DNA from 4 places in the Bacillus sp. F9_6S_D1_P_5 genome. Region 4 is predicted to be linked to each of the others. Evidence: predicted binding sites of a transcription regulator. Region 4 holds the regulator's gene; each other region holds the start of a gene.

Region 1 (4,183 bases), on a different contig from region 4:
ATGAAAAACGCCAAACCGAAGAACAAGCTCGTAAACAACAAGAAGAGCAAAAACGTCAAGCCGAGGAACAAGCTCGTAAACAACAAGAAGAGCAAAAACGTCTAGCTGATGATCAAGCTCGTAAACAACAAGAGGAACAGAAAAAAGCACAGCAAACTCAAACACAACCTGCTGCTGGAAATACTAGTAATGCATATTACAAAAACTGTGATGCAGTTAGAGCTGCTGGGAAAGCTCCTTTATATAAAGACCAACCAGGGTATAGCCGTAAACTAGACAAAGATGGCGATGGAGTCGCATGTGAAAAATAGCAATGAAAAAGAAGCTTCTAGTAAGCTTCTTTTTTACTGTTACGTATAAGATCTAATTACTCTTCCATTCTTTTAAGCCATATATCAATTCAAAATGGCATCTTATTTTTTTAAATACCTGTACTATTAACCATTAACTGGAGCAATACTCCAATTAATGATTTCAATATTTTTCACCTCCACTTTCCCTTTGACAAGAACATGTGGAATCAGGTGAAACATTCCGAATTTTCTACCCTTTTCGTTTTCATCTCTGTAATATTCTTTTGTGCAGGTATTTAATTGCTTCAATTCTATATATTCATTCAAGTTGATGAGTTCTATTTCACATTCTTTTAATTCTCTATTTGGTCCACCCCAATTATGCTTTGAGTACTTGTATATTGCTATACACTGACCATTCAGTGCGCTAATAGGAATTTTATAAAATAGCTTATTTGTATGAATGTTTACTCCTATTTCCAATAATACTTTATAAATCTCATAAGGATGCAGTGGCAAAAAATGCACAACATCATTCCATAAACATTCTAGTTTTGGTATTTTACGTGTTAATAAGTGTTCTCTTTGAGTATGATCTTTATATTTTTGTATATACTCACCATATAAATTTGGATATACCCTTTTCAATTCATTTAATGGGATTAAATATTCTCCTTTTAGTTCTTCTGGTACCATATGATAAACATATTCCATAAAAACCTCCTATAAAAGATATACTTCCAACTACCAAAAAGCGAACTTAGATTGATAGAATATAAATTTGTATACTATCTAAATCATAATAATGCCCTGTGGATAATTTCCTACTCAAAAAATTCTTCGCCATCCGCTCTATAATGTCCTCTGTAAAATACCACTCCTATTATTCTCAAAACTGACACATTATAAGTGATTTCAATCACCACATTGTTTTTCATTTATCGCTATTCTTAATTTAGATATTACATTTAAAATTTATGGAGGCATTCATATGGAACATACATTTACTGAAACTTCAATTGTTGGTGAGATTGTTACAAAATTTCCGAAAGCTAGTGATCTTTTCAAATCATATAGAATAGATTTTTGTTGTGGTGGTAATAAGCCACTTATTGATGCAATTCATGAAAGAAATTTATCAGCAACAGAAGTACTTACAGAGTTAAATACGCTTTATCATAATACGAAACGATTAAATGAATCTGAAATTGATTGGAAAAATGCTTCTTGTCGTGAGTTGATTGATTATGTGATTAATAAGCATCATCGCTATTTAAATGAAGAGTTACCACAGTTAAGCCCTTATGTAACGAAAGTATTACGTGTTCATGGTGCAAAACAGCCCCATTTAGCTCAAATTCATAAGCTATTTCATGAACTTAAAATGGAATTAGAGCAGCATTTAATTAAAGAAGAAACGGAAGATTTCCCATTAATTTTAGCATTCGAACAAAATCCAACTGATGAAAACTATACAAAATTACGTAAGGTAGTAGATGAGTTGGAAAAAGAACATAACCATGCAGGTAATATTATTAAAGAACTTCGTAAAGTGACAAATGACTTTACTCCTCCAGAAGGAGCTTGCGGCACTTATCGACTTGTTTATCAACGTCTTGAAGCGTTAGAGTCTGATTTATTTGAGCACATTCATTTAGAGAATAATATTTTATTTCCACGTGCAATTACGAGAGCATAAACAAAGTGCAGGATATGAGTATACATACTTATGTCCTGCTTTTTCATTTTGCGAAAAATATCCACATCCCCCTCACACAAATCCGAATTTTAACAATTTGTGAATCATTATATAAGTGTGATAAATATCACATCTCCCGCTTTTTTGATTTTCTATAATAGAAATATAATCCTTTGTTCAATATTTCACATAAAAAGGGGAAACGAAAATGAAAAAACGTTTAGTTATGATCGGAAATGGTATGGCTGGCATACGCTGTATGGAAGAAATATTAAAACATGATAGTGATTCATATGAGATTACTATTTTTGGAGATGAATCGCATCCAAATTACAATCGTATTATGCTCTCTCATGTTTTACAAGGAAAAACAAATATGCAAGATATCATTATGAATGAATATAGTTGGTACGAAGAAAATGAAATAACTTTGTATACAAATGAAAGAGTTCAAAGTATTAACCGAGAAGAAAAAATTATTACTACAGAAAAAAATCGTACTGTTACATATGACAAGCTCATTATTGCAACAGGTTCTAGTGCTTTTATTTTACCTGTTGAAGGTTCCACTCTTCCTGGTGTTACAGGATTTCGAACTATTGAAGATACACAATTTATGATGGATACCGCTAAAGAAAAGAAAAGGGCCGTTGTCATTGGTGGTGGATTACTTGGTTTAGAAGCCGCAAGAGGTCTTATTGACTTAGGAATGGACGTACATGTTGTTCATTTAATGCCTAGCTTAATGGAGCAGCAACTAGATACGAAAGCCGCTTCTCTATTGCGTGAAGATTTAGAAGCGCAAGGCATGAAGTTTCTAATGGAAAAGAAAACTGTAAAGATTCTTGGTACAGACTATGTTGAGGGCATTCAATTTGAAGATGGTGAAGTTGTAGATTGTGATTTAATCGTAATGGCTGTCGGCATACGACCAAATACGAAAATAGCAAAAGATGCTGGTCTAATTGTCAATCGCGGCATTGTAGTCAATGACTATATGCTAACAAATGATGAATCTATTTATGCAGTTGGCGAATGCGCAGAACATGATGGTATCGCATATGGACTTGTTGCCCCTCTTTATGAACAAGGCGCAATATTAGCGAAACATATAACGAATTTACAAACGAATGGATATACAGGCAGTATCGTCGGTACGCAATTAAAAGTTTCTGGTTGTGATTTATTCTCTGCTGGCCAAATTTATGAAGATGATCAGACGAAAGCAATTTCAATCTTTGATGAATGTAAACGTTCCTATAAAAAAGTATTAATTCGTGATAATAAAGTCGTCGGTATCGTTTTATATGGTGACACAGCTGACGGTACACGCCTCTTTAGCATGTTAAAGAAAGAAGAAGATATTCAAGAATATACAGCCGCTTCCCTTCTTCACAAAGCTGGTGAAGAAAGTGAACTTGACGTTGCTACAATGAGTGCGGATGACACGATTTGTGGATGTAATGGTGTTACGAAAGGTACAATCGTCCATGCCATTTTAGAACAAGAGTTAACTACTTTTGAAGAAGTAAAAGGCTGCACGAAAGCCGCAGGATCTTGTGGTAAATGTCGTCCACTTGTAGAACAAGTTTTATCTCATACACTCGGAGATGCTTTTGATGCTTCTATGCAGTCTACTGGTATGTGCGGATGTACAACTTTATCACGTGATGAAGTCGTAGCTGCCATTCACGAGAAAGGTTTAAAATCGCCAAAAGAAGTACGAAATGTTCTTGGTTTTGTACATGAAGACGGCTGTTCGAAATGTCGTCCTGCTTTAAATTACTATTTACGTATGGCGATTCCAGAAGAATATGAAGATGATAAAGCGTCCCGTTTCGTTAATGAAAGAATGAATGGTAACATCCAGCACGATGGTACATTCTCTGTTATTCCACGTATGTACGGTGGTGTTACAACAGCAGATGATTTAATGAAAATTGCTGAAGTTGCGAAAAAATATGATGTTCCACTTGTGAAAATTACAGGTGCGAGCCGAATCGGCTTATATGGTGTTAAAAAACAAGATTTACCTAACGTATGGGCTGACTTACATATGACTTCTGGATATGCATATTCAAAATCGCTTCGTAATGTAAAATCATGTGTTGGTTCTCGCTTCTGCCGTTTCGGTACGAAAGATTCATTAGGACTTGGTATGTTACTTGAACAATCATTAGAAATGGTAGAT
Region 2 (4,183 bases), on a different contig from region 4:
GTACACCGTACGCTACAAGTGTTAGATGGACTGCCTTTAGATGAAGAAGCGTATCGTATTATTGAAAAGGTACTAACGTATAGTGAACTTGCAAAGGTAGGATCTTTAAAACAGCGGGAGCAATGGAAGAAAAAAGGGATTAATCTATTCGTACATAACGAGGGTTCTGCTAATATCTTTAGTGATATTCAGTTTATTGAACGTGTAGAGACAAACTTAAACTCTACTGAGTATTTGTTTATTCGAGATTTAATTAGAACACATGGATTAATCGGGCAGTATATACGCGGGGAGGCTCGTTTGGACTCTCATGTTGATTTAATTAACACATATAAAGAAGAATACGGAGACGTTAGGTTAAAGGAGATTCTATACTATCTTAACCAATGTATTATTGAAGGTGTATCAAAAGCTTTGTGGAGTGAAGTGAAGAACGATGTGAAGATTACAATTGATGGCCTGTTTGATGGTTATATGGAGCCATTTACTTCTCGTATACATAGACTCACGCCAAAACATAAGGAGTCGGTATTTGAAAAAGATATAATTATGGGAAGCGAGAAGAGTGACGTTCAAACATTCTTATCCGATAAGGATTTGTGGTATGTAGAACCGTCTATGCATGCTCTTAGCTTCGAGGATATTTGGACAGTGTTTGTTATGTTAAAGAATGAGATAGGCACTAGAAAGGTTCAGCATATACATTTCGAGAAATTGATGCAGCAGTTGCACTATGATTTCAAAGGCGAGAAAAAGGACAACGTATATCGTAAGCGGGTTATTGAGAAGTATCTACGGGAGTACCGTGAGAATGAGAAGCCGAATACAACGCATGTTTCTTTTAAGGTTAAAGTCGATGAAGATATGAAAACTGCGTATGTGTCGTTTCAGTTTTCTGCTGTAGGTGAGGCGTTAATTACCTTCTGTGTAGAGGCAGAAAAGATAGATATGATGCATGCTCGGGCAAATGTATTGCTCTTTGATTTCTTCGGGTTACGTAAGGATGCATATGATAGATTCCATAACGAAGAAGTGTATCTAGAGCATATGAATAGCTCAGCTGATGATAAACGAATTATTCTTGATTATATAAAGGGAGATACGATTGTAGATGTCGGAGCCGGTGGCGGTGTCATGTTAGACATGATCGAAGAAGAGACCGAGGACAAACGAATCTACGGTATCGATATTTCTGAAAACGTAATTGATACGTTGAAAAAGAAGAAGCAGAACGAGGGGCGTTCTTGGGACGTCATTAAAGGGGATGCAATCAACTTAAGCAGCTCGTTTGAAAAAGAATCGGTTGATACGATTGTATATTCTTCTATCCTTCATGAGCTGTTCTCTTATATCGAGTATGAAGGTAAGAAATTCAATCATGAAGTAATTAAAAAGGGGCTGCAGAGTGCCTATGAGGTGTTAAAACCAGGAGGTCGTATTATCATTCGTGATGGCATCATGACCGAAGATAAAACGTTAATGCGTGTGATTCATTTTAAAGATGCAGGTGCAATGAAGTTCTTAGAGCAGTATGTCCGTGAATTTAAGGGGCGCATAATCCAGTATGAGGTACTTGCAGACAATACAGTCAAAATGTCTGTTAACGATGCAATGGAGTTCTTATATACGTATACATGGGGCGAGGATTCCTTCGTTCACGAGGTGCAAGAGCAGTTTGGAATATTTACGCCAAACGAATATAAGGATTTCGTAAAGGGTATCTTTGGAGATAACATAAACATCGTTCAAGCTATGAACTATTTACAGGATGGATATACACAACATCTTAGCGAGAAAATCGAGTTTAAAGATGAGTCTGGGAATGCTGTTGCGCTACCGGATAGTACATTCTTTATGGTTTTAGAAAAGAAGTAATGATGTTGAAAAACTTTAAAAATACAATTTTAAAAAATGTAATTTAAATTTGATGAGTTGAAGAAAGCCGCGATGTTAATAAAAAGTTGTGTAGTTTTGCCCCTTTAGATAATTTAGTCTAAAGGGGTATTTATATTAAAAAAGAGATTCTGTAATTGTTGAAGAGGAAGGTAGAAACATTAGATCAACAGCAGGTTAGGAAGAGAGTTATTTGTGATGCATCTCACACCATAAATACATATATAACTTTACAATTAGAATATCAATTGATGGGAGGGTTAATATTGATGAATCTTGATTTTAATAAAAATCCATTTATCGTAATATGGGAGTTGACAAGGGCATGTCAATTAAAATGTCTGCATTGTCGTGCAGAAGCACAGTATCATCGTCATCCTCTAGAGCTAACATTCGAAGAAGGAAAAAAACTAATTGATGATATATATGAAATGGAAAACCCAATGCTTGTATTTACTGGTGGAGATCCATTAATGCGTTCAGATGTATATGATATTGCGGAATATGCAGTGAAAAAAGGTGTTCGAGTATCTATGACGCCAAGTGCCACCCCGAACGTTACGAAAGAAACGATTCAAAAAGCAAAAGAAGTAGGACTTGCTAGATGGGCATTTAGTTTAGATGGACCAACAGCTGCAATACACGATCATTTTAGAGGGACAGAAGGGTCATTTCAATTAACGATGAATGCGATTCGTTATTTGCATGAATTAAAAATTCCTATTCAAATTAATACTGTTGTTTCTAATTATAATGTGGATGTACTTGAAGAGATGGCAATGTTAATAGAAGAATTAGAATGTGTACTTTGGAGTATATTTTTCTTAGTTCCAATAGGGCGAGGTAAGGAAAAAGATATGATCTCACCAGCACAACATGAAACGGTATTCCATTGGCTATATCAACTTAGTAAAAAGGTTTCTTTTGACATTAAAACAACAGCTGGTCAGCACTATAGACGTGTTGTGATTCAAGAAAAAATGAAAGAACATAAAAAGGAAAATCAGGTCATTCAATATCAGGATGTATTGATGAATGGAACAACGGGGCGAATTGATGGGCTTGGGCGTGCTCCAAAAGGGGTGAATGATGGGAACGGTTTTGTATTTATTTCTCATATTGGAGATGTATATCCAAGTGGGTTATTGCCGATTAAAACTGGGAATATTAGAACAACATCGCTAGCTGAAATCTATCGAAACTCCCCTGTTTTTCAAAACCTTCGTAATCCTGACAATTATAAAGGAAAGTGTGGTGTTTGTGAGTTTCGATATATTTGTGGGGGATCTCGTTCTAGAGCATATGCAATAACGGGAGATTACATGGAAAGTGAACCTTTCTGTGTATACATTCCAAAAGCATTAAGAAAACAGAAAAAGAACGTAAAAAAGGGAAATGAGTAAGAATATGCTCATGCCCCTTTTTTAGATTATATAATTTATTGTACTTCGCATCAGTCGCATGATGATCTAAGAAATGAAAAACGCTCGGTTTCCCATCTTTCGTTAAAAATCCACTATCTTGATTTATTATGCTGAAACGAGTTTTTACGCATAATTTCTATTAAACTCATTTTAATAAAGAATAATAGTTCGTGTCATAGGGGATATCATCTTGATACATATAATTTTTAAGAACTCCTTCTTTTTCAAACCCTAAATTTAATAGCACTTTATTTGAAGCTTCGTTTTCAAGAAATACAATCGCCCCGATTCGTTTTAAGTGAATTGTTTGGAAACCGTATGATATAACTTCAGAAACCGCTTCAGTCGCATATCCTTTTCCCCAGTGTTCAGGGAGGAAGGCATAACTTAAATTTGCTCGTTTATGCTCAGAAGACCAATCATGAAACCCGATTGTTCCAATGAGTTCTTTCTTGCCTTTTAATTCAATTCCCCACTTTATACCGCTTCTTGCATTGTAACTCAGCTTAAAGTTATGAATAATTTGTCTTACTTGATCAAGATCCTGTAATGGTTTTTGGCCATAATAACGCAGTACGTCAGTATTAGAAAAGCATTGTAGTATACCCGGTGCATCTTCTTCTGTAAGTTCTCGTAAAATTAGTCGGTCGGTTTTCAATATAGGAAACATGCTTTCACTCCATTTCTTCTGAAACTAGAATGTGTTGTTATTATATAATTTAGTCTGAAAATAAAGATTATTCAAGAGGAAGTATGGTTTTAATGTATGATAAAATTGATTGTGGAATATATTTCAAAAAGAGGTTTGTATATGGAGAAAAATTCAATTTTAATTGTAGATGATGATCAAGATATTGTTCGATTTG
Region 3 (4,183 bases), on a different contig from region 4:
GCCATTACAGTGGACGGATAAAGGGATTTTAATTAGATGGCAGGATAAAACGAATTACCGTATTGGTTTGCTATGTGAGGATGGCACGGTGGAAATGTTAAGTGAAAAAGTAGATGGCTTTATAATGGATGCCTCTATAACAAGGGATGGAAATCATATAACTTATAATAAGGCTATAACAAATGAAACCTTTGAAATCTATTTAGACGATAAAAAAATAACGAATGAAAATAGCTTTTTCGAAGGCAGGCTTAAAAGTAATAGAGAAATCATCTCATGGAAAAGTAGTGATGGTCTTGAAATAGAAGGTGTTTTATCAACCCCAGTAGAGTTTGAGGCAAATAAAGAATATCCCTTATTAGTATTAATCCATGGTGGTCCGAATTGGGCGTCCTTTCCGCTATTTTCAGAGTGCTTCAATGAGAAATATCCGATTGAACAGTTTATCGAAAAAGGCTTTGTCGTTTTAGAGCCAAACTATAGAGGAAGTTCTGGTTATGGTAATGAATTTTTAAAAGCAAACTATAGAAAACAAGGACTTGCTGATTATGATGATGTTATATCTGGAGTGGATACACTAGTTGAAAAAGGGATGGTAGATAAAGATAGAGTAGGAGTTATGGGATGGAGTAACGGAGGATATATATCTGCTTTCTGTTCTACATTTAGTGATAGATTTAAAGCTATCTCAGTTGGGGGCGGAATCACTAACTGGAGTACCCATTATGTAAATACAGATATCCCTTACTTTATTAGCATGTATTTAGGAAATACTCCATGGAATGATCCGGATATATATAAGAAAACATCACCAATGACATATATTAAATCAGCCTGTACGCCTACGTTAATTCAACATGGAGAAAAGGATGTAAGAATTCCAATTACAAATGCATATGAGCTATATGAAGGATTAAGAGATATGGAAGTTGATACAGAACTAATTATATTTAAAGGAATGGCATATAGTTCTGATCAGCCAGGAATTCATGTAGCTATTATGAAGCAGAACTTGATGTGGTTTTCACATTATATTCTTGGGGAAAGTATGGAGGGATTTCGTACTATATAATGGATATTCGTACAGGGATTTTTCGTTGTGTAATCGGGTCAGATTGTTGTAAACTGTATGCAAACCATTATGATTATAAGGAAACGTAATTCGGAGGACTAATATGACAGCAAATAAAAATGAGTTATCTGTAGAACAACGTGAGGAACTATTAAAAGTATTACAAGCTCGTTTTGAGAAAAACATGAACCGCCATGAAGGTCTTGAATGGGCTAAAGTTGAAGCGAAACTGGCTACTAATACTGAAAAATTATGGTCAATTCATGAAATGGAAGTAACTGGCGGTGAGCCGGATGTTGTTGGTTATGATGAAGAGAAGGACGAGTATACTTTCTATGATTGTTCAAAGGAGAGTCCTAAAGGCCGCAGAAGTCTTTGTTATGATCTTGAAGCGTTAGAGGCAAGAAAAAAACATAAACCAGAAAATAACGTTATTGATGTGGCAACTGCTATGGGCATTGAATTATTAACTGAAGAACAATATCGAGAGTTGCAACAACTTGGGGATTTCGATATGAAATCATCAAGCTGGGTACAAACACCTTCAGATATTCGAGAACTCGGTGGTGCTCTATTTTGCGATTATCGCTTCGGACACGTTTTTGTATACCACAATGGAGCAGATTCCTATTATGCTGCTAGAGGATTTCGCGGTTCGTTAAGAGTTTAAATTTGGAGTAAGTAAGAAAAGAGCCTATACGTAGGCTCTTTTCTTACTTATATTTTAAAAGTAAACTGTTACTACGCAGTTTTACTTAATTTATATGTTTCATGGTTGTTTTTACGGAAAAGTTTAGGGAAAACATAGCCATCTAATCCAATGCGTCCAGCGTTATGACCTGCAACTAAAATGAACATAGTTAAAATAAGCAGGTTTGGGTTTACACTAACAGTTCCACTTAGTAAAAATGAAAGATTCATTATAATTCCAAAGAATGCAGCAGTTTTTGTTAATCCGCCTAAAATTAAACCTAGACCTACTAAAATTTCTCCCCATTGAACTAAAAAGCTAAATAGGTCTGCGTTTGGAAGAACAAAGTGTTGAAGGAAATCTGCCCACCAACTTTGTACGGCAGGGTGGTCACCTGACGCTTGAGCGATAGCGCCCTTTAGAAAACCACTTGCATCAAAAGATTGTCCGAAAACTTTACCTATCCCAGCAGCGAGCCATGCATATCCTATGTAAAATCGTAAAAATAATAATATGAAAGCAGCACGTTTATCAGTCCTTAAAAAATTGATAACCATTGAAATCCCTCCAATATTTTATTTACATGTTTATTATATATCCATTGTGAAAAGATTCACAATGGATAAAGTGTGAACAAAAATGGTGTTTTTATACAAATAAAAAGGGCATATAACAATCATATGTTATATGCCCTTTCTATTATATATTTAGTAATTTATTTAGGTAATGCAAATTTAGCTTTTTTACCTTGTGAAATATCTTTTGCTTCTTTATTTCTCATAGGTCCTAACTCAATCTCAAAGCTTTTGTCTTTCCAAATCTTTTCATACTGCTCTTGATCTAATATATAGACTTGTAGTAACTCTCCAGATGTTCCAGTTTTAACTGCAGCGTTATAGTCGTAATTTAGTAGCATACCTTCATTAATCGTATATTGTGTACCATCATTCACTCTCAATGTAGAGCTTATAGGAGATAGTGAAACATCTTGAGTATCTTTGTTATCAAGTTTGAATTTCACTGTTAATAGAACAATTCCATTTTTGAAATTTGCAAAGCGTGGAGCTTCGACGGAATTTGGTGTGAATTGAGTAAATTGATATCCGTCTAATGTAATGTTAACAGCGCCTAATTCTTGGCTGTTATTAATGCTTGATTTCTCTTTTAACATTTTTTTATCGCCCATGTTATTAGCTGTAGCTTTATCTTGGTAGAAAGTGTTATTTGTTGCAACCTTTTCAGCACCTTGTTTGTTTAAACTTAATGAAAAGCTTCCAGGACTTCCGATTGGAGCATCGAATTTTCCTTTATTCGCTTGTGCAGTTGGGACTGTGACTGAGACTGTTGAGAGACTTGAAATTTTCGCTAAATCATCTTTTCCGAATGGATAAGCGATATAACCAGAAATAGTTTCTCCTGCTTTTACTAAGTAATCATTCGTTGGAGCTAGCTTAGTTGGGAGCTGGTCTTCTTTTGGAATTAAGTCTTTATAGTTACTATATGTTTTCTGCGCACCAGTAAATGACATGTCCAATGCTGGCATATAATAAATATCTTTAGCTGAACTATTTTTTACGCTGTAGTTCACAAGAATAACTCCGCCCTCTGTTTGACGATTAAACGGAATATCGAAGTTTGTATGGAATCCATTTAATTCAACTACTGTATAACTGTTCATTGATACTGAAACATCCTCAGCTTTATAAACTTGTGGTTCCTTATTTTCAAAAAGGACTTTTGTTTTACCACCTGTTTCTTTTTCCATATAGGAAATCAGCTTAGAGTAATCGCTTGAGCTAGTAGCTGTATTTTCAGGCTTTTTCTCTTCAATTTTTTTATCTTCGGATTTTTTTTCTTCCGGTTTATTTTCTTTCTTTGTATCCGTTTTTTCTGCTTTGCTTTCTTTTGTTGTATTTTCTTTTTGTTCTTTATTTGTCGTATCGCTTTGACCACAGCCGGTTATTACAAACGCTGCTACGATTACTGTAGAAAATAAAGAAAGTAATTTTTTTGACATGTTTCTTCCCCCTATTTGTGTAAAACTAGACTCTCACATTAGCCCCACATTTTATTATAAAAAATAGAGCCAGTATTTACCAGTGTTTTTCGAATTATTTTAATTATTTAGTTATTGTAATATATTAAAATTAGTAGAAGGTCGGCATGGAATATTGACTTTTATTTTTTTATCATTTGAAATATTTCATCATATTGGTATGATAGAAATAGAGATATATGGAAAGGGGACAAGGACTTAATATGTGGATGAGCTTGTAATGATTAGAAACTAGATAGATAAATTTTTCTCTCATAAGTGAGGGTTTATTTAGTTATCTGTAAATCATTCAAGGACTGCATATTTGGCTTGTACATCCCTTTTGTAAGGATAATGTATAGGGAAATTCATATCTCTTATATAA
Region 4 (4,183 bases):
TTATTTTGAGGTTTATTTTATAAAGGTGGATATGTGTATAAACTTGTGGATAAATTAGGCGAAGTCTGACCTTTAAATATACCCTTTTTCGGGAAATAAAAACGAAGAAGATATCTCTAAAAAACATTTTGGAATATGCTCTTATTATAAGGGGTGCTAACATTGTCAAACCTTGTCGGTAAATCGGTATCTCGTGTCGAATCGTTTATGCAATAGAGGTTGACCACGGCTAGAAGATAAAAAGGATGTCCCATCGTCAAAAATTCCGACTGATGAGACATCCTTCTTATTCATACTCTTATAAATGCAATTCTTCCCATTCTGCCATACAAGCATCAAGTTGTTCTTGTAGTGTTTGCTTTTTCGTTGTAATTTCACTAGCCTTTTCATAATCTGCATATATTTCTGGTAAGCAAAGTTGATCTTCTAACGTAGCAATTTCTTCTTCAAATTGTACAATATTTTGTTCTAGTTCCTCGATTTTTCGAGTACGTTGACGCTCCAACTTTTTGCGCTCTTTTTCTTCAAGATAATTTAATTTTTCTGGAGCTACAGTTTTTTGAACAGGTGCTTGATTCTCTTGCTGTTCTTGTTGTTCAAATTCAGCACGTTCAATCATCTCATTTTTCTTTTCAACGTAGTAATCGTAGTCACCTAAATATTCCTGCGCACCTTCTGTTGATAACTCAACAACAGTTGTCGTTACACGATTAATAAAGTAGCGGTCATGTGAGACGAATAGAAGGGTACCCGGATAATCAATTAAAGCATTCTCCAAGATTTCTTTACTATTTAAATCAAGATGGTTCGTAGGCTCATCGAGAATTAATAAATTCGATTTTTGCATCATAAGTTTTGCAAGAGCTAACCGAGCCTTTTGTCCACCACTAAGAGAAGATACTGGTTTTAGTACATCGTCTCCTGTGAATAAGAAGTTACCTAGTATTGTGCGAATTTCTTTTTCGGGCTGCAATGGATATTCATCCCATAATTCATTTAAAACTCGCTTAGAAGATGTTAAGTTAGCTTGTTCCTGATCATAATAACCAACAGATACATTGGATCCGAAAGAAACATCACCATGTAATAGTGGTAACTTATTCACAATGGATTTCAACAATGTGGATTTCCCAATTCCATTTGGACCAACTAAAGCAACACTATCCCCACGAGTTAAGCGCATTGTTACATGTTCAATAATTGGATCCTCATCATAGCCGATAGTTGCATCCTTTACTTGTAAAACATCATTTCCACTTTGTTTTTCAATATCGAAATGGAAGGAAGCCGACTTAGAGTCACCTAATGGTCTTGTTAATAGTTCCATACGGTCTAATTGTTTACGACGGCTTTGCGCACGTTTTGTTGTAGATGCACGAGCTATATTCTTTTGAACGAAGTCCTCAAGTTTAGCGATTTCATCTTGTTGTTTTTCATAACGTTTCATTTCTTGCTCGTATAGTGCTGATTTTAAATCTAAATATTTACTGTAGTTACCAACAAATCGTCTACTTTCTTTATTCGAAATTTCATATACTTGTGTAACGAGTTTATCTAAGAAATAACGGTCATGGGAAACAATAAGTATTGCGCCAGGATAGCCTTGTAAATATTGTTCAAGCCATGTTAATGTTTCGATATCTAAATGGTTTGTAGGCTCGTCCAAAATAAGTAAGTCTGGTTTCGTTAATAATAATTTACCGAGAGCTAATCGTGTTTTTTGCCCACCGCTTAATGTAGAAATCGTCGTCTGGTGCGTTTCGACTGGGAAGCCAAGACCGCTTAAAATCGAACGGATATCTGCTTCGTACTGATAGCCACCTTGATCTTTATAATCTAATTGCAATTGGTCATAATCAGTTAATAACCTTTCATATATAGCCTCGTTTGAAAAGTTTTCTTCTTTTCCCATCTCTTGCTCTAGCCTTCGAAGTTTTGTCTCCATTTGCTGCAAGTGTGTAAAGACGGTTAACATTTCATCCCAAATTGTTAAAGACGTTTCTAAACCGGTATTTTGAGCTAAGTATCCGATTGAGACATCTTTCGGTTTTATAATTTCGCCACCATCATGAGATAGCTCACCAGCTATTATTTTTAATAACGTAGATTTTCCGGCTCCATTTCGTCCGACTAATGCGATGCGATCTTTCGTTTGAACTTCCAATTTTATGTTTGCAAGAATCGTTTCTGCACCGTATAATTTCGAAAGCGCGTTTACTTGTAATAAAATCAATGTTTTCACCTCAAATAATTTCTTAACTTTGCCATGTTTATATTTCTCAATCATACTAAAAATAGTGTATAGTTTAAAATACAGAGAGAATACTTCTTCTTTCTATTATACAAGGAATTTAATAAGTGCTAAACTTCTGTATTTGATTAAAGCATATGAATAAAGATAGGAAGAGAGGAGAGGTTATATGGAGCAGCAGAAAATTCCACAAGCCACTGCTAAGAGATTGCCTCTATACTATCGATTTATCCAAAACTTATCTCTGTCTGGTAAGCAACGTGTTTCATCAGCCGAATTAAGTGAAGCGGTAAAGGTTGATTCCGCAACTATTCGAAGAGATTTCTCATACTTTGGGGCGTTAGGGAAAAAAGGATATGGATATAACGTAAATTATTTATTATCATTTTTCCGTGAAACACTCGACCAAGATGATATAACACGTGTAGCGCTTATTGGAGTAGGTAATTTAGGGACCGCTTTCTTACATTATAATTTCACGAAAAACAATAATACAAAAATTGAAATGGCGTTTGACGTTAGTGAAGAGAAAGTTGGAACAGAAATCGGGGGCATTCCTGTATATCATTTAGATGAATTAGAAGAAAGATTATCAAATGATATACAAGTGGCAATATTAACAGTACCGGCTACAGTAGCACAATCTGTAGCAGATAGATTAGCTGAAACGAGTGTGCATGGTATTTTAAATTTCACACCAGCACGCTTAAATGTGTCAGACGATATAAGAATTCATCATATTGATTTAGCAGTAGAGTTACAAACACTTGTTTACTTTTTAAAGAATTATCCACAATAAAACGCAGAGGAAGCGACCTCTGCGTTTTATTATTGTTTTTTCTTTGTGAATTTAACTAATATAAGGCGAAGTGCCAAATTAAAATCAATTGTTGCCATAACTGCAAATAGTATTGTCCACATATTCCAGATTGTATCTGTTACGTTCGTAATGGCGAAGCGGGTAAAGATACATCCTAGTAGGAAGTACAATGCAGCCATGAACAATGGTGAGTTTCTCATAAAAATCCTCCGATAAAGCCTTGCATTTTTTCAGCTTCTTTAATCATTTCTTGAATTTGTTCATTGCTCATTAAAACTTGAGCAACTGCAACTAATGTATTCATTGCAACATGAGCTGCGATAGGGACGATAATACGCTTCGTTTTTACATATAAAAAGGCGAATACGAGTCCCATAGAAGTGTATACCAATAAGTGAGTGAAATCAAAATGAATTGCTGCGAATACGAGAGAACTAATAATAGCAGCAATAAAGAAGTTAAACTTCTTATAAAGTGTACCAAATAAAATTTTTCTAAATACGATTTCTTCCAAAATAGGTCCTATTATAGATATAACAATAAGGAACCAAGGTGTCGTTCTTGCGATATCCATAAGTCTTGCTGTATTTTCAGATCCAGGTTTAATTCCTAATAAACGCATTTCTATCATACCGGCAATACTTTGCGAGAAAAATGCTAAGAAGAACCCGATAAAAATCCAACCAATCGTAGCTGGAACAGTAGAACGCTTTGTATCTAAATGTCTGTCACGAATATCTGTTCTAAGTAACCAAAGTACGATACATAATGCAATAAAGAAGCTAATGATTGCCCAGTGACCAGTTATGAGTTGAAATTTCTCTTCCCTAGTAAATCCCCTGTTATCATAAAGTCCAGTTTTCAGGAGAAGTGGTAATCCAGCAATTGATGATAACTGCATTAAAATGTATGTAACGATAACCCACCAATATTGTTTTTTCAAATGGTTTAACCATCCTTTCTAACTCTAGTGTATGAGATAAGGTAGGATAACATGTAAATATGCTACCTACGATATAAACCTTACTTAAATTATGTTTTTTTTGTAAATCCTTATTTGAAATTATAATAGAAGACAGGAGAAAGTTGTGTGTGTAGCGAAAACAACTTAG

What was found. Region 4 encodes Rex, which represses fermentation and respiration genes when NADH is low (regulators of the CRP and FNR family bind a similar motif). Its sites were predicted from a motif close to TTGTGAAATATTTCACAA; they were not measured.
Region 1: a site for Rex is predicted at 2,166-2,183, ahead of nirB (nitrite reductase large subunit NirB). Genes of this name have one in related genera too.
Region 2: a site for Rex is predicted at 2,087-2,104, ahead of ACUXEY_RS10730 (TIGR04053 family radical SAM/SPASM domain-containing protein). Genes of this name have one in related genera too.
Region 3: a site for Rex is predicted at 2,365-2,382, ahead of ACUXEY_RS23465 (DoxX family membrane protein). Genes of this name have one in related genera too.

What each region holds. Positions count from the first base shown of each region.
Region 1 is NZ_JBTREW010000017.1:25,928-30,110, reverse strand. Features, by position in the region: gene ACUXEY_RS19805 (excalibur calcium-binding domain-containing protein) at 1-311, shown strand, start outside; gene ACUXEY_RS19800 (group-specific protein) at 438-1,007, opposite strand; gene ric (iron-sulfur cluster repair di-iron protein) at 1,285-1,992, shown strand; gene nirB (nitrite reductase large subunit NirB) at 2,201-4,183, shown strand, end outside.
Region 2 is NZ_JBTREW010000007.1:102,906-107,088, forward strand. Features, by position in the region: gene ACUXEY_RS10725 (class I SAM-dependent methyltransferase) at 1-1,875, shown strand, start outside; gene ACUXEY_RS10730 (TIGR04053 family radical SAM/SPASM domain-containing protein) at 2,163-3,296, shown strand; gene ACUXEY_RS10735 (GNAT family N-acetyltransferase) at 3,463-3,987, opposite strand; gene ACUXEY_RS10740 (response regulator transcription factor) at 4,129-4,183, shown strand, end outside.
Region 3 is NZ_JBTREW010000024.1:55,553-59,735, reverse strand. Features, by position in the region: gene ACUXEY_RS23475 (S9 family peptidase) at 1-1,072, shown strand, start outside; gene ACUXEY_RS23470 (DUF4256 domain-containing protein) at 1,176-1,742, shown strand; gene ACUXEY_RS23465 (DoxX family membrane protein) at 1,814-2,320, opposite strand; gene ACUXEY_RS23460 (DUF5068 domain-containing protein) at 2,479-3,780, opposite strand.
Region 4 is NZ_JBTREW010000041.1:3,011-7,193, forward strand. Features, by position in the region: gene ACUXEY_RS27505 (ABC-F family ATP-binding cassette domain-containing protein) at 299-2,233, opposite strand; gene ACUXEY_RS27510 (redox-sensing transcriptional repressor Rex) at 2,421-3,050, shown strand; gene ACUXEY_RS27515 (YdiK family protein) at 3,080-3,271, opposite strand; gene ACUXEY_RS27520 (CPBP family intramembrane glutamic endopeptidase) at 3,268-4,014, opposite strand.